3 regions of the Streptomyces sp. NPDC055189 genome follow, and region 2 is predicted to be linked to each of the others. Evidence: riboswitches for the same ligand, from Rfam matches in the RefSeq annotation. Region 2 holds a riboswitch; each other region holds the start of a gene.
The links. Region 2 has a riboswitch for S-adenosylmethionine ahead of ACWFR3_RS21405 (glutathione S-transferase C-terminal domain-containing protein). Riboswitches for the same ligand answer to the same signal wherever they lie in the genome.
Positions count from the first base shown of each region.

Region 1: it holds a riboswitch for S-adenosylmethionine, as region 2 does, so the genes downstream of both, ACWFR3_RS27000 (aminotransferase class V-fold PLP-dependent enzyme) here and ACWFR3_RS21405 (glutathione S-transferase C-terminal domain-containing protein) in region 2, are expected to answer to the same signal.
Region 3: it holds a riboswitch for S-adenosylmethionine, as region 2 does, so the genes downstream of both, thrC (threonine synthase) here and ACWFR3_RS21405 (glutathione S-transferase C-terminal domain-containing protein) in region 2, are expected to answer to the same signal.

Region 1 is NZ_JBSGSG010000043.1:25,650-32,317, forward strand. Features, by position in the region: gene qcrB (cytochrome bc1 complex cytochrome b subunit) at 1-1,526, shown strand, start outside; gene trpD (anthranilate phosphoribosyltransferase) at 1,652-2,716, shown strand; SAM riboswitch class IV at 2,791-2,907, shown strand; gene ACWFR3_RS27000 (aminotransferase class V-fold PLP-dependent enzyme) at 3,074-4,447, shown strand; gene ACWFR3_RS27005 (glycerate kinase family protein) at 4,399-5,607, opposite strand; gene ACWFR3_RS27010 (SLC13 family permease) at 5,631-6,668, opposite strand, start outside.
Region 2 is NZ_JBSGSG010000028.1:72,330-78,997, forward strand. Features, by position in the region: gene ACWFR3_RS21400 (M13 family metallopeptidase) at 1-1,743, shown strand, start outside; gene ACWFR3_RS21405 (glutathione S-transferase C-terminal domain-containing protein) at 1,837-2,589, opposite strand; SAM riboswitch class IV at 2,951-3,095, opposite strand; SAM riboswitch class IV at 3,292-3,404, shown strand; gene ACWFR3_RS21410 (putative leader peptide) at 3,470-3,589, shown strand; gene ACWFR3_RS21415 (LLM class flavin-dependent oxidoreductase) at 3,685-4,923, shown strand; gene ACWFR3_RS21420 (NtaA/DmoA family FMN-dependent monooxygenase) at 4,942-6,363, shown strand; gene ACWFR3_RS21425 (LLM class flavin-dependent oxidoreductase) at 6,378-6,668, shown strand, end outside.
Region 3 is NZ_JBSGSG010000029.1:1,975-8,642, reverse strand. Features, by position in the region: gene ACWFR3_RS21550 (ATP-binding protein) at 1-1,051, shown strand, start outside; gene groL (chaperonin GroEL) at 1,103-2,728, opposite strand; gene ACWFR3_RS21540 (cold-shock protein) at 3,064-3,267, opposite strand; gene ACWFR3_RS21535 (MoaD/ThiS family protein) at 3,692-3,967, opposite strand; gene thrC (threonine synthase) at 4,070-5,377, opposite strand; SAM riboswitch class I at 5,395-5,529, opposite strand; gene ACWFR3_RS21525 (glucosyl-3-phosphoglycerate synthase) at 5,696-6,640, shown strand.

The DNA of each region.
Region 1 (6,668 bases), on a different contig from region 2:
ACATGCGCAAGATCTTCCCGGACCACTGGTCCTTCATGCTCGGTGAGATCTGCCTCTACAGCTTCATCATCATCATCCTCACGGGTGTGTACCTGACCCTGTTCTTCCACCCGTCGATGAACGAGGTGGAGTACCACGGCAGCTACATCCCGCTGCAGGGCCAGCTGATGTCCGAGGCGTTCAACTCGACCATGCACATCAGCTTCGATGTGCGCGGTGGTCTGCTGATCCGGCAGATCCACCACTGGGCGGCGCTGATCTTCCTCGCGGCGATGTTCGTGCACATGATGCGCGTCTTCTTCACGGGTGCCTTCCGCAAGCCGCGCGAGGTCAACTGGGTCTTCGGCTTCCTGCTGTTCGTCCTGGGCATGTTCACCGGCTTCACCGGTTACTCGCTCCCGGACGACCTGCTCTCAGGTACCGGTGTGCGCTTCATGCAGGGCGCGATCCTGTCCGTGCCGATCGTGGGCACGTACCTGTCGATGTTCCTGTTCGGCGGGGAGTTCCCCGGCGGCGACTTCGTGGCCCGGTTCTACTCGGTGCACATCCTGCTGCTGCCGGGCATCATGCTCGGCCTCGTGGTGGCGCACCTGATCCTGGTCTTCTACCACAAGCACACCCAGTTCGCGGGCCCCGGCAAGACGAACAACAACGTCGTCGGCATGCCGCTGCTTCCCGTGTACATGGCGAAGGCCGGAGGCTTCTTCTTCCTGGTCTTCGGTGTCATCGCGGCCGTATCGGCGATCGCCACGATCAACCCGATCTGGGCGATCGGTCCATACCGTCCGGACCAGGTCTCCACAGGAGCCCAGCCGGACTGGTACATGGGCTTCTCCGAAGGCCTGATCCGTGTCATGCCGGGCTGGGAGATCAACCTCTGGGGTCACACGCTCGTCCTGGGTGTGTTCATCCCGCTGATCATCTTCCCGCTGGTCCTGGTCGCGATCGCGGTCTATCCGTTCATCGAGTCCTGGGTCACCGGCGACAAGCGCGAGCACCACATCCTGGACCGCCCGCGCAACGTCCCGACCCGTACGGGCTTCGGCGTCGCGTGGATCACCTGGTACATGGTGCTGCTGATCGGTGGTGGAAACGACCTCTGGGCCACGCACTTCCACCTGTCGATCAACGCGATCACCTGGTTCGTGCGCATCGCCTTCTTCGTGGCACCGGTCCTCGCCTTCATCATCACCAAGCGGATCTGCCTGGGTCTGCAGCGGCGCGACAAGGACAAGGTCCTGCACGGCCGCGAGTCGGGCATCATCAAGCGCCTGCCGCACGGTGAGTTCATCGAGGTCCACGAGCCGCTGGGCCAGGAGCAGCTGCACACGCTCACCGCGCACGAGCAGTACGCGCCGGTCGAGATCGGCCCCGCGGTCGACGAGAACGGCGTCGAGCGCAAGGTGTCCGGTTCGCAGAAGCTCAGGGCCAAGCTCTCCAAGGGCTACTACGGGGAGGACAACCAGATCCCCAAGCCCACCACCGAGGAGTACAAGGAGATCACCAGCGGCCACGGCCACCACTGATCGACTGAGTCGCCACGGCGAGAGCCCCGTCCCATGCATCCAGTGCATGGACGGGGCTCTTTGCCGTCCTGCGGGCTGGATAAGGTGTTCCTGTCCTACGTCTGACACGAACCCAGGAGCGGCAGATGAGCGCTGTGACCCCCGCAGGAGGCAACACCGCGGCGGCCCGTTCCTGGCCCGGTGTACTGAACGGTCTGCTCGAGGGCCGCGACCAGAGCGCCGCGGACACCGCCTGGGCCATGGACCGCATCATGCGGGGCGAGGCGACCGACGCGCAGATCGCGGGCTTCATGGTCGCGCTTCGGGCCAAGGGTGAGACCGTGGAGGAGATCTCCGGCCTCGTGCACACGATGTACGAGCACGCCAATGTGATCGAGGTGCCGGGGCAGACCGTCGACATCGTCGGCACCGGCGGTGACGGCGCCAAGACCGTCAACATCTCCACGATGTCCGCGATCGTGGCCGCAGGCGCGGGCGCGAAGGTCGTCAAGCACGGCAACCGCGCCGCCTCCAGTGCCTCGGGCGCCTCCGACGTCCTGGAGAAGCTCGGGGTGAACCTGGAGCTGCCGCTGAAGCGGGTCGTCGAGGTGGTCGAGGAAGCCGGGATCACCTTCTGCTTCGCCGTGAAGTTCCACCCGGCACTGCGGTACGCCGGCGCGGCGCGCAGCCAGTTGGGCATCAGGACCGTCTTCAACGCCCTGGGCCCGCTCACCAACCCGGCCAAGGTGCGGGCCCAGGCGGTCGGGGTCGCCGACGCGCGGATGGCGCCGATCGTGGCCGGGGTCTTCGCCGAGCGCGGGCACTCCTCGCTGGTCTTCCGCGGCGACGACGGGCTCGACGAGCTGACGACCACGGCGACCTCGCGGGTCTGGGTCGTACGGGACGGCGCCGTGCGCGAGGAGGCCTTCGACCCGCGGGACGTCGGCATCGACCTCGTCCCCGTGGAGGCCCTGCGGGGCGCCGACGCCTCGTACAACGCCGAGGTGGCCCTGCGCCTCCTGGACGGCGAGAGCGGTCCCGTGCGGGACGCCGTGCTCCTGAACACGGCGGCGGCCCTGGTGGCCCGTACGCCGGGCGACGGCACCCTGGTGGAGCAGATCGGCGCCGGTATCGCGAAGGCGGCCGAGTCGATCGACTCCGGGGCCGCGAAGAAGGCCCTGGAGCGGTGGGTGGCGGCCAGCAACAGGTGAGTGTGGCGCACACCGCAGTCCGGATGCCGGACTGCGGTGTGCACCGGGAAGATGGTGTGGCAAGATGCTGCACAGGTCATGAGTGACAGCGATTAAGCCCCGGCTCGCTGTCCGGCAACCCTCCGTCCGTGGCGGGGTGCCCCGGGTGAAGACCAGGCCGTACGCAGCAAGGCGTATGGCAAGCGCGGACCCCTGCGAACACCCTGGGGTCCTGGTCCTCAAGGGAGCAGTCTCGTGAGCAAGCGAATGCGATAGGGCTTTCCGGCCCCTCTTCCGCACCCCCTTTTCTCTTCGTCACTGCAGCGCCCTCTGTGCGTCCCTGCAGTGAACTCGCCTGCCTTCCCACGGGAGTTCGCCATGTCTGCCACCACCGCTGTCGCCGATCAGACCGTCTGTGCCGCCCCGCTGCCCGTCCTCGGCCGTGACGTCACCGTGCCGCTCGTCACCGGCGGCGAAGTGACCTACGCGGCGCTCGACTACGCGGCGAGCGCCCCCGCGCTGCAGCGGGTGTGGGACGACGTGGCCGCGTACGCGCCCTACTACGGCAGCGTGCACCGGGGTGCCGGGTACCTCTCGCAGCTCTCCACCGACCTCTTCGAGAACAGCCGCGTCACCGTCGCCGAGTTCCTCGGCTGCCGCGAGGGCGACCAGGTCGTCTTCACCCGCTCGACCACGGACTCGCTGAACCTCCTGGCCGCCGCCCTGCCTGCCGACTGCCAGGTCTTCGTCTTCGAGACCGAGCACCACGCCTCGCTGCTGCCGTGGCGCGACGCCCGCGTGACGTACCTGAACGCCCCGCGCACCGCCGAGCAGGCCGTCGAGACCCTGGAGCGCGCCCTCGCCGACCGCGACCCCTACGGGCCCGCCCTGGTCTGCGTGACCGGCGCGTCGAACGTCACCGGTGAGCTGTGGCCGGTCAAGGAGCTGTCCGCCGCCGCCCACGCCCACGGCGCCCGCATCGTCCTGGACGCCGCGCAGCTCGCCCCCCACCACCCCGTCTCCATCAGCGAGCTCGACGTCGACTGGGTCGCCTTCTCCGGCCACAAGCTGTACGCGCCCTTCGGCTCCGGCGTCCTCGCGGGCCGCTCCGACTGGCTGCAGGCGGCCGAGCCGTACCTCGCGGGCGGCGGCGCGTCGCGCAAGGTCGCGCGGCGCACGGACGGCGGCGTGGACGTCGAGTGGCACGACACCGCCGCGCGGCACGAGGCCGGTTCGCCGAACGTCATCGGCGTGTACTCGATCGCCTCCGCCTGCAAGGCGCTGACCGAGGCGGGCTTCGACGAGCTCGTCGCCCGCGAGAACCAGCTCATCGCGAAGGTCCGCGAGGGCCTCGCCGAGGTGCCTGCCGTGAAGGTGCTCTCGCTCTTCGGCGACGACGCGCCGCGCGTCGGCGTCATCTCCTTCGTCGTGGAGGGCTGGAACAGCTCGCACTTCGCCGCCGCGCTCTCCGCCGAGTACGGCATCGGCGTACGCGACGGCCTGTTCTGCGCCCACCCGCTGGTGCGCACCCTGCTCGGCAGCGACCCGCAGACCCAGGGCGAGTGCGGTGCCCCCGAGGCCGCGCCCGGCGAGAAGTCCCTGAACGCGATCCGCGTCAGCTTCGGCGCCGGCACCCCGGACGAGCACGTGGAGCGCTTCGTGCGCGCCGTCAAGGAGCTCGTGGCGGACGGCGCCCGCTGGAACTACCGCACCGAGGACGGGCGTTGCGTGCCGGACACCAGCGCCGCCTGAGCCCCGGGCCGCCTCTTCAGGCGTGATCCCAGGACGATCATCCGCAGGGCCCGCTCGGTCGCGTCGGTGAGGAACTCTCCGCCACGCCCGAGCGCCTCGGTCAGCGAGACCGGCGCGGGCAGGATCGAGCTGTAGGCGTCCACGCCCACCGCCCGTACGTGATGTGCGCCCTGGCCGATCGTGCCCGCGAGGACCAGGACGGGGCGGCCGAACCGCTTGGCGCGCCGTGCCACTTCGGCGGGGACCTTGCCGCGCGGCGTCTGGTGGTCGAGGGCGCCCTCCGCGGTGACCACGAGGTCCGCGCGGGCCAGGCGTGCGTCCAGGTCCAGGTGGTCGAGCAGGACGTCGAAGCGGGGGAGCAGCTGGGCGCCGAGCGCCGCGAGACCGGCTCCCAGGCCGCCGGAGGCGCCCGTTCCGGGGCCGAGGGCGAGGTCCGTCGCGGCGTGCAGGTCACGGGTCAGGATGTGCGCCCAGCGGTCGAGGGCCGACGCGAGCTGTTCGACCTGCGCCGGAGTCGCGCCCTTCTGCGGGCCGAAGACGCGCGCGACGCCGCGTTCGCCGGTCAGGACGTTGAAGGGGTTGCAGGCGACGCGGATCTCGGCGCCTCGCAGACGGGGGTCGAGCCCCGAGGGGTCGATGCGGCTCAGGCGGGTCAGCTCCCGGCCGCCGCGCGGCAGTTCCCAGCCGTCCGCGTCCAGGAGCCGGGCGCCGAGCGCCTGGAGCGCCCCCGCGCCGCCGTCCGAGGTGCCGGAGTCGCCGCAGCCCACCAGGATGCGGCGGGCCCCCGCGTCCAGTGCGGCGCCGATCAGCTCGCCGACGCCGTACGTCGTGGTGGCACCGGGGTCGCGAAGGTCGCGCGGGACCAGCGAGAGCCCGGCGACCGCGGCCATCTCGACGATCGCAGTGCCGTCCGGGAGCAGCGCGAAGTGCGTGCCGATCCGCTGGCCGACGGGACCGGTGGCCGGCAGCGCGACCAGGCGGCCGCCGCCGGTGGTGGCCAGGGCGCGGGCGGTGCCCTCGCCGCCGTCCACCAGGGGGATCAGGTCGGTGTCGGCGTGCGGGACGACCCGGCGTACTCCTTCGGCGATGGCCTCGGCCGCGGACTGCGCGGACAGGGACTCCTTGAAGCCGCTGGGGGCGATGGCGAAACGGGTCAGCATGAAGATCTCCACGGCAGAGGGAACTAGCGGACGGGCACGCCGAGCAGCGGCCAGAGCGTGACGGCGAAGAGCAGGACGAGGGCGGCGGTCAGGGGTGCCAGGACCGCGGAGAGGCGCAGCAGGTCGCGCGGGGTGTAGGTGGGGGTGCCGGGGATGTCGGCGAAGAGCGTGACGGGCTTCGCGGAGGCGGGCAGGGTGTGACAGAAGCCGGCGGCCGCCGTGGAGGCCAGGGCCGCCGCGACCGGGTTGACGCCCGCGCCGACGGCTGCCGCGACGACCAGCGGGACCAGGACGGACGAGCGGGCCGAACGGGACTGCAGGACCAGGTGCGCGGCCGTGCTGACCGCCACGACGACGGCCAGGAAGAGCCAGGGCGGCACATCGAGGGGGACCCCGCCCACCAGCCACTTCGCCGCCCCCGAATCGGCGAGCGCGACCCCCATCGCCATCGTCGCCGCCATGAAGAGCAGCAGCGCCCACGGCACGGTCTTGAGCGCGTCCTTCAGACGTACGGTGCCCAGGGCGGGGGATGACGCGACGACCGCGCCGATCAACGCGACCACCGCGGGCGGCACCTGGTGCAGCGGCTCGCTGCACCAGAGCGCGACGACCGTGGCGAGGAGCAGGGCGCAGCGGGTCTCGGCGGGCTCCCAGGCTCCGGTGACCGGCTGCTCGCTGTGCTCTTGGAGCTGCTCGACGGTGATGTGGACGGGGCCCTTGCGGTCGGCCCGCCGTGTCGTCGTCAGCAGGACGGCCTCCGCCGCCAGATGGGACGAGGCGATGGCGAGCGGCAGGCCGAGCAGCATCCACTGCGTGAAGCCGATCCGGTCCCCGGTGGCCTCCCACAGCACGGACACCGTGATCAGGTGGGCGCCCGCGCCGATCAGGGTCGCGACCGCGGAGAGCAGGATCACCGTCGGGAACAGCAGTGCGAGCATCACCACCAGGCGCCTGCGGTCGGCGAGGACCTTGGCGAGCGCGAGGAAGACGGGCAGGGCGAGCGCGGCGCGGCCCGACGTGGCGGGCACCGCGAACGCCGTCACGACCAGGGCGGCCGTGGT
Region 2 (6,668 bases):
GATGACGCGCGCAAGATCGCCACGCTGTACGCCTCCTTCATGGACGAGGAGGCGATCGCCGCCCGCGGGCTCGCCCCCGCGCAGCCCCTGATCGACGCCGTCGCGGGGCTGCGGGACACCAGGGAGCTCGCGGCGTTCCTCGGCCGCTTCGAGCGGACCGGCGGCTCCGGTCTGTTCGGCTCCTACATCGACTCGGACGACCGCGACTCCGACCGCTACCTCTTCAACGTCCTGCAGGGCGGGCTCGGCCTGCCCGACGAGTCGTACTACCGCGAAGAGAAGTTCGCCGACATCCGCGAGAAGTACCTCGCCTACCTCACCGAGCTGCTCACGCTCGGGAAGCATGCCTCGCCCGCCGAGGCCGCGCAGACGGTGCTCGCCCTGGAGACACGGCTTGCCGCCGGTCACTGGGAGCGGGCCGAGACGCGTGACGTGCAGAAGACCTACAACCTCCTCACGCTGCACGAACTGGCCACCCTGGCCCCGCACTTCGACTGGCGCGGCTATGCCGAGGGGCTCGGCGGCTCGGAAGCCACCATCGCCGAGACGTGCGTCCGCCAGCCGTCCTACTTCCGTCACCTGTCCGCGGTCCTTGACGAGGTGCCGATCGAGCAGTGGAAGGACTGGGCGCTGGTCAGGGTGCTCCGCTCGTGCGCGCCCTACCTCACGGACGCGTTCGTGCAGAACAACTTCGAGTTCTACGGCCGCACCCTCAACGGCACTCCGGAGCTGCGCGCCCGGTGGAAGCGGGCGGTCGCGTTCGTCGAGGGCTCCATCGGCGAGGCCGTTGGCAAGGAGTACGTGGCGCGGCACTTCCCGCCGAGCTCCAAGGCGATGATGGACGACCTCGTCGCCAACCTCCTGGAGGCCTACCGCCAGTCGATCGCCCGTCTGGACTGGATGACGGACGAGACGAAGGAGCGCGCGTACGAGAAGCTCGCCACCTTCCGTCCCAAGATCGGCTACCCGGACACCTTCCGCGACTACTCGGCCCTGGAGGTCTCCGGCGACGACCTGCTCGGCAACGCGCACGCGGCGGACGCCTTCGAGTCCGACCGGCAACTGGCCAAGATCGGCGCGCCGGTCGACCGCGACGAGTGGTTCATGCTGCCGCAGACGGTCAACGCGTACTACAACCCGGGCACGAACGAGATCTGCTTCCCCGCCGGCATCCTGCAGAAGCCGTTCTTCTCGCCCGACGCCGACCCGGCCGAGAACTACGGCGGCATCGGCTCGGTCATCGGCCACGAGATCGGCCACGGCTTCGACGACCAGGGCGCGCAGTACGACGGCGCGGGCAACCTCAACGACTGGTGGACCGCGGACGACAAGACCGCGTTCGAGGCCAAGTCGAAGGCGCTGGTCAAGCAGTACGACGCCTTCTCGCCGCGCAACCTCCCCGACGAGTTCGTCAACGGCTCGCTGACGGTGGGCGAGAACATCGGCGACCTGGGCGGTCTGACCATCGGGCACACGGCCTACCGCATCGCGCTCGACGGCGCCCCGATGCCGACGAGCGACGGCCTGACCGGCTCCCAGCGGCTGTTCATGAACTGGGCCTACTGCTGGCGCACCAAGCGCCGCAAGGAGCAGGAGCAGCAGTACCTCACCATCGACCCGCACTCGCCGCCCGAGTTCCGGGCGAACATCGTGCGCAACCTCGACGAGTTCCACGAGGCGTTCGAGACGGCGGAGGGCGACGGGCTCTGGCTGGACCGTGCGGAGCGCGTCCGGATCTGGTGAAACGCCGGGCACGGCCGCGGTACTCGTGCCGCGGCCGTGCCCCGTCCCCTCCTGCCCGGGTCACCGCAGACCGGCTGCGCGCGGAGAGCGGTTTCAGGCGGGGGTGTCCGACCGCCGGTCCGGATCGACGGTACGCGGGTGGTTGGCGTAGAAGGCCGGGTGGTCGTGCAGGCGGCGGACGTAGGCGCGGATGTGGGGGTAGGCGTGCACGGCCCCGGCTTCGTCGGGGGCGAGGTGGACGAGCCTCGCCCACAAGTCGACGTCCGCCGCGGTGAGTTCATCGCCGACGAGGCAGGAGCCAAAGGCCAGCCGGCGGTTGAGGTGGTCCAGTGCCGCGGGGGTCAGGGAGCCGGCGACGAGATCGTGCCAGGTGTCGATCTGTGCCGCGAGGGCCGGCGGGCGCAGGAGGCGGCGCGGGCCGTTGCCGTGCGCGGCGAGGCGGCAGGCGAGGTCGCGCAAAATGTCGGGCGTGTGGTTGCTGACGACGTGCCCGCTCCACCGGTCGCACAGGGCGGGAACGGTCAGCGGGCCGTCGAAGTGGTACTCGGTGGCCTCGTAGAAGCGGCGCAGGGAGTCGAGCGCGGCGGTGGTGTCCGTGGTGTCCGGTGCCAGGAGCGTCGTGGTGAGCGAGTCCCTGAGTCCTAGCAGGTCGAGGGTGATCGAGACGCACAGGGAGCGGGGACATCCGGCCGAGAGATACAGGTGATAGCGGTGGGGTGCCGGATAGAAGCCGCCGGCGAGGTCGGCGCCGATACGGCTGCGGATCGGGGCGGGGCACGTGCCGTGCGGGGAGCGCGAAGCCTCCAGGACCGGGCGGCGGGAACGGTGCGACGTGATCTCGGGCATGGCTCTCCAGACAGGTGAAGGGGCGCCGACCGCGCGCTCGGCGACGGTGGCACAGCGGGGGAGAGGGTGTTTCGTGCCCTCAGAGGGCCTCGGAGGCCCTCAGAGGGCAGCAGCGATGACGCTTCGTCTCCGTGTGCGTCTCGTGGTACGTCCCGTCCACGCGGACGTCAGGTCTTCCGCGTGGACGTCAGACGGCTGGAACCGATGCGCTGCACACGCGCAGCAGGTCGATGTGCAGACGTCTGGTCAGGACGCGGGGCCGGGGCCGGGGCGTGGACAGGAGAGGGCGCCGACTGCTGTTCCTCTCACCGACCGCCCTGGACATGTCCACCAGCCCTGCCGTCGAGGCCCGTTGCATCCGGGGCCGCGCTTGCCCCGCCGCCGCGGCGGGACCCGGTCGTCACCCGGGGCACCCCGTCGCGGAGGAAGGGTTGCCTGCCAGCGGGCCGGGGCCGATGACCTGCTCGGGCAGGAACCCTGCCGGGCGGGCGCTGACAATCGTGACCGTCTCGGGAAGTCTGGGTCCGGGTGCCCGGCGCCGTCAAGAAGGCGGGAGAACTCGTGGCCGGGAAGCGGAACAGAAGGCGGGGCCCGGCGGTTGTGCCTGGGAGAGACGGACGGCGAGGCACGTACGGAGATGTGAGCACGCCCATGATCCACGGGCGTTGCGCACCGCTCCGGCCTCACGTAACGTCCCGAGCAGGTTACGAGTGTCAGCGTCAAGCCCTGGCTTGCTGACCGGCAACCCTCCCACGCGGCGGGGTGCTCCAGGTGAGGACCAGGCGGGCCCGATCAGGGCTCCGCAAGCGCGAGACCGGCGAGGCCCCCGGCCCGCCGGGCCGGAAGGGCGGAGGTGGGGGACGTGCCAGTGGCACCGCCCATGTTGTCCGCGTCGTCCGCACCCCGTGTCAAGGTGATCGCGCCGAGCCCGCGGGTGCATCTGTACTCCCGGCCGCACATCGATCTGCAGCGCGTCGCCGGCGCGCTCTGTTGTTCCTGACCCGTCACCCCGCCGCCGCACCCTCGGAGCCGAGGGGCCGGTGATCTCGTACGGTCGATCAGGAAGGCACACCTTTCGTGTCGTCATCACCTTCTTTGCCCCATTCGTCACCTTCGTCTACTCCCTCTGCCCCGCTCCACCTCGCCGTCGCGCTGGACGGCGCGGGCTGGCACCCGGCCGCCTGGCGTGAACCGGTGGCCCGGCCCGCGGAGTTGCTGACCGCCGGATACTGGACCGACCTGGTCACCGAGGCCGAACACGGACTGCTTGACTTCGTGACGATCGAGGACGGGCTCGGGCTCCAGTCCTCGCACTTCACCGAACCCGACGGACGCACCGACCAGGTGCGCGGACGGCTCGACGCCGTCCTCATCGCCGCCCGTGTCGCCCCCCTGACCCGCCACATCGGCCTCGTGCCGACCGTGGTGACCACCCACACGGAGCCCTTCCACATATCCAAGGCGATCGCCACGCTGGACTACGTGAGCACGGGCCGCGCGGGTGTACGGGTCCAGGTGTCCGCGCGCCGCAACGAGGCCGCGCACTTCGGACGCCGCACGCTTCCCGCCCTCGACGCCGTCGAGGACCTCGGCAGGCCGGACGTACGGGAGTTGACCCTCGACCTCTTCGACGAGGCGGCCGACTACGTGGAAGCCGTGCGCCGGCTCTGGGACAGCTGGGAGGACGACGCGGAGATCCGGGACGTCGCCACCGGCCGCTTCATCGACCGCGACAAGCTGCACTACATCGACTTCGAGTCCAAGCACTTCAGCGTCAAGGGCCCCTCGATCACGCCCCGGCCACCGCAGGGGCTGCCCGTGGTCAGCGCGCTCGCCCACGAGACCCCGACCGAGGCCCCGTTCCGGCTCCTGGGCCGCTCCGCCGACATCGGATACGTCACCCCGCGCGACGCCGGGCACGCCCGCGCCATCGTTGCCGCGGTCCGCGCCGAGCAGGACGCGGCCGGGCGCACCGGCGAGCGCCTGCACCTCTTCGGCGACCTGGTGGTGTTCCTCGACGACGACCCGGCCGCCGCCGCGGCACGCCGGGAGCGGCTGGACGCCCTCGCCGGTCACCCGTACACCAGCGACGCGCGCGTCTTCACCGGCACGCCCGTGCAACTGGCAGATCTGTTGCAGGAGTTGGGCGAGTCGGGGCTCACCGGATTCCGGCTGCGCCCCGCCGTCGTCGGGCACGACCTCCCGGCGATCACCCGGGGTCTGGTGCCCGAACTCCAGCGCCGCGGCGCCTTCCGGCACGCGTACGAGGCCGACACCCTGCGCGGCCTCCTCGGCCTCGCTCGCCCCGCGAACCGCTACGCCGCCACCGCCTGAGCCGGAAGGAATCCCGACATGAGCAAGTCACCGGACAAGCCGCTCAAGCAGATCCACCTCGCGGCGCACTTCCCCGGCGTCAACAACACCACCGTATGGAGCGACCCCGAAGCCGGAAGCCACATCGAGTTCAGCTCCTTCGCGCACTTCGCACGCACCGCCGAGCGCGCCAAATTCGACTTCCTGTTCCTCGCCGAGGGCCTGCGGCTGCGCGAACAGGGCGGACAGATCTACGACTTGGACGTCGTCGGCCGGCCCGACACCTTCGCCGTACTCACTGCGCTCGCCGCCGTCACCGAGCGCCTCGGCCTGACGGGCACCATCAACTCCACCTTCAACGAGCCCTATGAAGTGGCCCGCCAGTTCGCCAGCCTCGACCACCTCTCCGGCGGGCGCGCCGCCTGGAACGTAGTGACCTCCTGGGACGCCTTCACCGGCGAGAACTTCCGCCGCGGCGGATTCCTCCCGCAGGAGGAGCGGTACTCCAGGGCGAAGGAATTCCTCAGCACGGCGGGCGAACTCTTCGACTCCTGGCGCGGCGACGAGATCGCCGCCGACCGGGAGAGCGGCACCTTCCTGCACGACGCCAAGGCGGGAGCCTTCGTCCACCAGGGGCAGCACTTCGACATCCAGGGGCAGTTCAACGTCCCGCGCAGCCCCCAGGGGCGACCGGTGATCTTCCAGGCCGGCGACTCCGAGGAGGGGCGCGAGTTCGCCGCCGAAGGCGCGGACGCGATCTTCAGCAGGTACAGCACGCTCAAGGAAGGCCAGGCGTTCTACACGGACGTCAAGGGGCGCCTCGCCCGCCACGGGCGCACGCACGACCAGCTGCTCATCCTGCCCGCGGCGACGTTCGTCCTCGGGGACACCGACGCCGAGGCGGAGGAACTCTCCCGGGAGGTGCGGCGCAAGCAGGTCAGCGGCGCAACCGCGATCAAGCACCTGGAGTTCGTCTGGAACCGCGACCTCTCCGCGTACGACCCGGACGGCCCGCTGCCCGACATCGATCCGGACGTCGGCGAGCACACCATCGCCCGCGGGCGCGCCCAGGTGCGGATGTACCGCGACCCGCTGGCCACCGCGCGCGAGTGGCGTGAGCTCGCCGCCGCGAACAAGTGGTCCATCCGCGACCTCGTCATCGAGACCGGCAACCGCCAGTCCTTCGTCGGCTCCCCGGCCACCGTCGCCGAGACGATCAACTCCTTCGTCCAGGCCGACGCGTCCGACGGCTTCATCCTCGTCCCGCACATCACCCCGGGCGGCCTCGACGCCTTCGCCGACACCGTGGTCCCGCTGCTCCAGGAGCGCGGCGTGTTCCGCACCGAGTACGAGGGCACCACCCTGCGCGACCACCTCGGGCTCGCTCACCCTGACGCCGGGGCGAGTGACCCCGAGCCCGCGTTCGTACCCACGCCCGTGCCCGCGTCGGCCGACCACTGAGGAGGACCACCCACATGCCTGCCATCCCTCTCGGCGTCCTCGATCTGGTTCCGGTCTCTTCCGGCTCCACCGCGAGTGCGGCGCTGCACAACTCCATCGACCTGGCCCGGCGGACCGAGCAATTCGGTTACTCCCGCTATTGGTTCGCCGAGCACCATCTCAATCCGGGCGTGGCCGGCACCTCGCCCGCTGTCGTCCTCGCCCTGACCGCCGCCGCCACCTCGACGATCCGGCTCGGCGCAGGTGCCGTACAGCTCGGTCACCGCACCGCCCTCGCCACGGTCGAGGAGTTCGGCCTGATCGAC
Region 3 (6,668 bases), on a different contig from region 2:
GGAACAGCGCTTCTCGGAGCGGCACCGGGACTACTACCGCTGGCTGGCCCGCACCGGCGGCCGGAAGTGGGCGGGCCCCGACCAGGTGGCCTGGTACGAGCGCTGCACGGCGGAGCACGCCAACCTGCGCGCGGCGCTTGAGTGCTGCCTGGCCGACGAGGACCCGCGCGACAGCCTTGAGATGGTCGGCAGCCTGTGGTTCTTCTGGTTCTGCTGCGGCTTCCAGCGCGAGGGCCGCCACTACGGGGACCGTGCCCTGGCCAAGTCACCCGGCCCCGGCCCCGAGCAGGGACGCTTCTGGGCCCTGTGGACCCTGGGAATGGTGGCCTTCGCGCAGGGCGACCTCGAAGCCTCCGGCCGGCAGGTGGACCTCTGCAATCCGCTGGCGGACCGGCTCGGCGATCCGGCGGCGGTCGACGCCGCCCGCTACCTCGAAGGGTCCTGGCTGGCGCTGAGCGGCCAGTCGGCGCGGACGCTCGGCCTTGTCGCAGGAGCGGCCGGTTCCTCGGACTGCGGCGGCGGTTCCCCCGCCGTCAAACTCCTTTTGCTTGCCACCGTTCCGTTCGCCCATCTCCGTCTGGGCGAGTTCGACCAAGTCGCCGTGACCGCCGACACCCTGCGCGTGGAGTGCGAGCGGCACGGCGAGCAGTGGATGCGCAGTTTCGCCTTCTACCTGCTCGCCGGAGCCGCCCTCGGCAACGGCGACGCGGCCTCGGCGGTGCGGCACGCCCGCGACGGCCTGGCGATCAAATGGCGGCTCCACGACCTCCTCGGTGCCGCCCTGAGCGTCGACACGCTGACCTCGGCCATGGACGATCCCGAGCAGGCCGCGCGGCTACTCGGTATTTCCGATGTCCTGTGGCGCTCCGTCGGTGGCGCGCGGATGGGAAATGTGGACCTCGTGGCCGCCCGCCGGGCCAGCGAGCACCGGAGCCGCGAGGCCATCGGCGACCCGGCGTACGAAGCCGCGTTCCGCATGGGCCTGGAGGCCGACCTCGACGACGGCATCGCCTACGCCCTGGCAACGCCCGAGGGCGGCACCCCTTCGTGAGAAGGAGTGCCGCCCTCGGTACGTACGGGACGTCGATCGACCAGAGGTCGATCAGAAGTCCATGTCACCGCCCGGCATGCCGCCGCCGGCCGGGGCAGCGCCCGCCTTCTCCGGCTTGTCGGCGATGACGGCCTCGGTGGTGAGGAACAGCGCGGCGATGGACGCGGCGTTCTGCAGGGCAGAGCGCGTGACCTTCGCCGGGTCGAGGATGCCCTCGGCGATCATGTCGACGTACTCACCGGTCGCGGCGTTGAGGCCGTGGCCGACGGTGAGGTTGCGGACCTTCTCGACGACGACGCCGCCCTCAAGGCCGCCGTTGACGGCGATCTGCTTGAGCGGGGCCTCCAGGGCGAGCTTCACGGCGTTGGCGCCGGTCGCCTCGTCACCCTCGAGCTCCAGCTTCTCGAAGACGGCGGCGGCCTGCAGCAGCGCCACGCCACCACCGGCGACGATGCCCTCTTCGACGGCCGCCTTCGCGTTGCGAACGGCGTCCTCGATGCGGTGCTTGCGCTCCTTGAGCTCGACCTCGGTCGCGGCACCGGCCTTGATGACCGCAACACCGCCGGCGAGCTTCGCCAGGCGCTCCTGCAGCTTCTCGCGGTCGTAGTCGCTGTCCGAGTTCTCGATCTCGGCGCGGATCTGGTTGACGCGACCCTGGACCTGGTCGCTCTCACCGGAGCCGTCGACGATCGTGGTCTCGTCCTTGGTGATGACGACCTTGCGGGCACGGCCGAGCAGGTCGAGACCGGCGTTCTCCAGCTTGAGGCCGACCTCCTCGGAGATGACGGTGCCACCGGTGAGGATGGCGATGTCGCCGAGCATGGCCTTGCGGCGGTCACCGAAGCCGGGCGCCTTGACGGCGACGGACTTGAAGGTGCCACGGATCTTGTTGACGACCAGGGTCGACAGGGCCTCGCCCTCGACGTCCTCGGCGATGATCAGCAGCGGCTTGCCGGACTGCATGACCTTCTCGAGGAGCGGAAGGAGGTCCTTCACGTTCGCGATCTTCGAGTTCACGATCAGGATGTACGGGTCGTCGAGCGACGCCTCCATACGCTCCATGTCCGTGGCGAAGTACGCCGAGATGTAGCCCTTGTCGAAGCGCATGCCCTCGGTGAGCTCAAGCTCGAGCCCGAAGGTCTGCGACTCCTCGACGGTGATGACGCCTTCCTTGCCGACCTTGTCCATCGCCTCGGCGATGAGCTCGCCGATCTGGGTGTCGGCGGCGGAGATGGAGGCGGTCGAAGCGATCTGCTCCTTGGTCTCCACGTCCTTGGCCTGCTCGAGCAGGGCGCCCGAGACGGCCTCGACGGCCTTCTCGATGCCGCGCTTGAGGGCCATCGGGTTGGCACCGGCGGCTACGTTGCGCAGGCCCTCGCGGACCAGCGCCTGCGCCAGGACGGTCGCGGTCGTCGTGCCGTCACCGGCGACGTCGTCCGTCTTCTTCGCGACCTCCTTGACCAGCTCGGCGCCGATCTTCTCGTACGGGTCCTCGAGCTCGATCTCCTTGGCGATGGAAACACCATCGTTGGTGATCGTGGGGGCACCCCACTTCTTCTCGAGGACGACGTTGCGACCCTTGGGGCCCAGGGTCACCTTGACGGCGTCGGCGAGCTGGTTCATGCCGCGCTCGAGGCCGCGCCGTGCCTCCTCGTCGAACGCGATGATCTTGGCCATGTGAAGTGGTCCTCCCGGACAGGGGTGGCATGCTCCGGATCGCATCGGTGCCCGCGACGGACGGCCTGCAAGCCTTGTGGTTCCTTGCCCCACCCGGCCTGCGGGCCTCACCGACCCGATCCAAGTTCTGTCACTCTCACTCGGAGAGTGCTAAGCCCAATGATTAGCACTCGACCCCTACGAGTGCAAGCGCCTCTCATGGATCCCGGACGCACGAGGGGGCGCGCGTCCAGGGGCGCGGGGCGCGGCGAACACAGGACGCACGAGGGGCCCGTACCCCTGTCGGGATACGGGCCCTTCGTCACTCGCTAAGTCGCTGGCCGATCGCGCCGAGATCAGACGGCGAGCTTGACCATGTCCGCCTGCGGACCCTTCTGGCCCTGCGAGATCTCGAACTCAACTCGCTGACCTTCTTCAAGGGTGCGGTAGCCGTCCATCTGAATCGCGCTGTAGTGGACGAAAACATCCGCACCACCGTCGACCGCGATGAAGCCGTACCCCTTCTCCGCGTTGAACCACTTGACGGTGCCCTGAGCCATGCCTAACTCCCCTATTACTGGCCCTTGCACGGACCCGCACTTCGCGGACCCGGGTCAGACCTCACCCCCCCAATGGGTTGTGGAGGCGTGCGCCGGAACGCGTCGACCGCGGCTGAATGTATCTGTCCAACTGCCCTCTGCAACAGGTCAATCAGACGAGAATTCTGGGCACGCGTGATCGGAAATATGCGGAGGATTTACCGGAGTTCAGGGCAAGTCGGGCCAGACAAATGCCACGAGAGGGGCAAATGGGCAGTGCACTTTGGCTACTTCTTGTCGCCCTCAGGGCGACTTCGTATATGCGCTCGGCACAAACGGGGAAGCTCGCTTCCCAACTGTACCGCGCTCAACCACATAGAATTGCCCCCTCCGCTTCTCTCGCAGAGGGGGCATTTCCGATTACGCAGGGTATTTCCTTAAAGGATCAACCACCGGCGACGGCAGGAATGATCGAGATGCCCGCGCCGTCCGGCGTAGCGGTCTCCAGACCCTGCTCGAAGCGGACGTCGTCGTCGTTCACGTAGACGTTCACGAAGCGCCGCAGCTTGCCCTGGTCGTCCAGGACGCGCGCCGCGATGCCGGCGTGGTTCTTCTCCAGGTCGGCGATGACCTCGGAGAGGTTCGCCCCCTCGGCGGCGACCTCGGACTGACCGCCGGTGTAGGTGCGAAGAATGGTGGGGATACGAACGTTCACGCTCATGGATTCACCTCGGGGTGCGTGGGGCCCCTTCAGGGGCGCGGGGAACTGCGCGACCAGCCACGACGGTCCGCAGACGGAAAGAAGGCTCAGGCCCTGCGGCGATTAACCGGCAAGACCCGCGGCGCGAAACGCGTCAAGGCTGGGCTTGATCGTGGCGGTCGCCTGAGACGTCTCGGCAACAGCGTCAAGAGTCTTGAGCCCGTCACCCGTGTTCAGCACCACCGTGGTCAGGGTGGGATCGATGAGCCCCGCGTCGATCAGCTTCTTGGTGACGCCCACGGTCACCCCGCCCGCGGTCTCCGCGAAGATCCCCTCGGTCCGGGCAAGCAGCTTGATCGCGTCGACGACCTGCTCGTCGTTCACGTCCTCGACGGCCCCACCGGTACGACGCGCGATGTCGAGCACGTACGGCCCGTCGGCGGGGTTGCCGATGGCAAGCGACTTGGCGATGGTGTTCGGCTTCTGCGGGCGGACGACGTCGTGCCCGGCCTTGAAGGCGGTGGACACCGGCGAACAGCCCTCGGCCTGCGCACCGAAGATCTTGTACGGCTTGTCCTCCACGAGCCCCAGCTTGATGAGCTCCTTGAGACCCTTGTCGATCTTCGTGAGCTGCGAGCCCGAGGCGATCGGGATGACCAGCTGGTCCGGCAGCTGCCAGCCGAGCTGCTCGCAGATCTCGTACGCCAGGGTCTTGGAACCCTCTCCGTAGTACGGCCGCAGGTTCACGTTCACGAAGCCCCAGCCCTCGCCCAGCGGGTCGCCGATGAGCTCGGAGCAGAAGCGGTTCACGTCGTCGTAGTTGCCCTCGATGCCGACGAGCTCGCCGCCGTACACCGCAGCCATGACGACCTTGCCCTGCTCCAGGTCGTGCGGGATGAACACGCAGGAGCGGAAGCCGGCGCGGGCCGCGGCGGCACCGACGGCGCCCGCGAGGTTGCCGGTGGAGGAGCAGGAGAGCGTGGTGAAGCCAAAGGCGCGGGCGGCCTCGATGGCCTGCGCCACGACGCGGTCCTTGAAGGAGTGCGTCGGGTTGCCCGAGTCGTCCTTGACGAACAGCTTGCCCTGCTCGACGCCGAGCTCGCGGGCGAGGTTGTCGGCCTTGACGAGCTTGGTCCAACCAGGGTTGATGTTGGGCTTCTCGGCGACGTCCGCCGGGACGGGCAGGAGAGGGGCGTAGCGCCAGATGTTGTCCGGGCCGGACTCGATCTGCTTGCGGAGTGCCTCGGGGTCACCCGTCGGCAGGTCGTACGCGACTTCGAGCGGGCCGAAACAGGCCTGGCAGGCGAAGATCGGGCCGAGGGCGTAGAGCTCACCGCACTCGCGGCAGGAAAGGCCCGAAGCGGGACCGAGATCCACGGAACCCGTGGTCGAAGGGGTGGTGTCGTTCGTTGCGACAGTCTGCGCAGCCATGGAGGCGAGGCCCTTTCTCCTCATCTTCCCCGCGGCGAATCTCACCGCGAGACGGAATTGGCACCTTCCCCACCGAGACCTCGCGTGCGCGGTCGGCGGGATGGTTGCCGGGGCTTCAACGGGCCGTATCCCTCTGCCCCTCTGGATGAGCGGTATGGCGCCGGGCTTCAGGGGCCCGGGGCGTTTATTGCGCGATGACCCCGGCATGCGATGGTCATCGGCGTTGTTCAAGACTGTAACCGACGGCCTGGACCCTTGAGATAGTCGTCCGCACCGCGAGATGGATCACATGTAGGCCACACACAGGAGGAGCCCCCCGTGCTGGAAGAGGCCGAGCGCTGGCTGACCAGGCGTTCCTGGTCGGTTGCCGACCGTCCGCTCAGCGCGCTCGTCGCCGCCAAACGGGCGTCGGGAGCCTCGGTGAGTGTCGTCCTGCCCGCGCTCGACGAGGAGGAGACGGTCGGCGAGATCGTCGCCGAGATCCGCCGCGAGCTGGTCGAGGAGACCGCTCTCGTCGACGAGCTCGTGGTGATCGACTCCGGCTCCGCGGACCGCACGGCGGAGGTCGCCCGGGCGGCGGGCGCGCGGGTCGTGCACCGGGACGAGATCCTGCCGCGCATCCCGGCCGTGCCCGGCAAGGGCGAGGTCCTGTGGCGCTCGCTCCTGGTGACCGGCGGCGACATCGTCGCGTTCGTCGACGCGGACCTGAGGGAGTTCTCGGCGGACTTCGTGACGGGGATCGTCGGCCCGCTCCTGACGGAGCCCGACGTGGACTTCGTGAAGGCGATGTACGACCGTCCGCTGGCCGGAACCGACGATCAGGGCGGCCGGGTCACCGAGCTGATGGCGCGCCCGCTGCTCAACATGCACTGGCCCCAACTCGCGGGGTTCGTACAGCCGTTGGGCGGCGAGTACGCGGCGCGCAGATCACTCCTGGAGCGCCTCCCGTTCCCCGTCGGCTACGGGGTGGAGCTGGGTCTGCTGGTGGACGCGCTGCACACCGTGGGCCTGGACGCGCTCGCGCAGGTCGACGTCGGGGTGCGCAAGCACCGGCACCAGGACGGGCAGGCGCTCGGCAGGATGGCCGCGGCGATCTACCGGACGGCACAGCTGCGCCTCGCGCGCGGCCACCTCGTACGCCCCGAGCTCATACAGTTCGAACGGGGCGAGCAGGGGTTCGAGCCGCGGACCCATCCGGTCGACACGGAGGAGCGTCCGCCGATGTCCGGCATCGCGGAGTACACGGCCCGCCGCGTGGCGTAACCACTCAAGGCCGGGCATTTTGTCTACA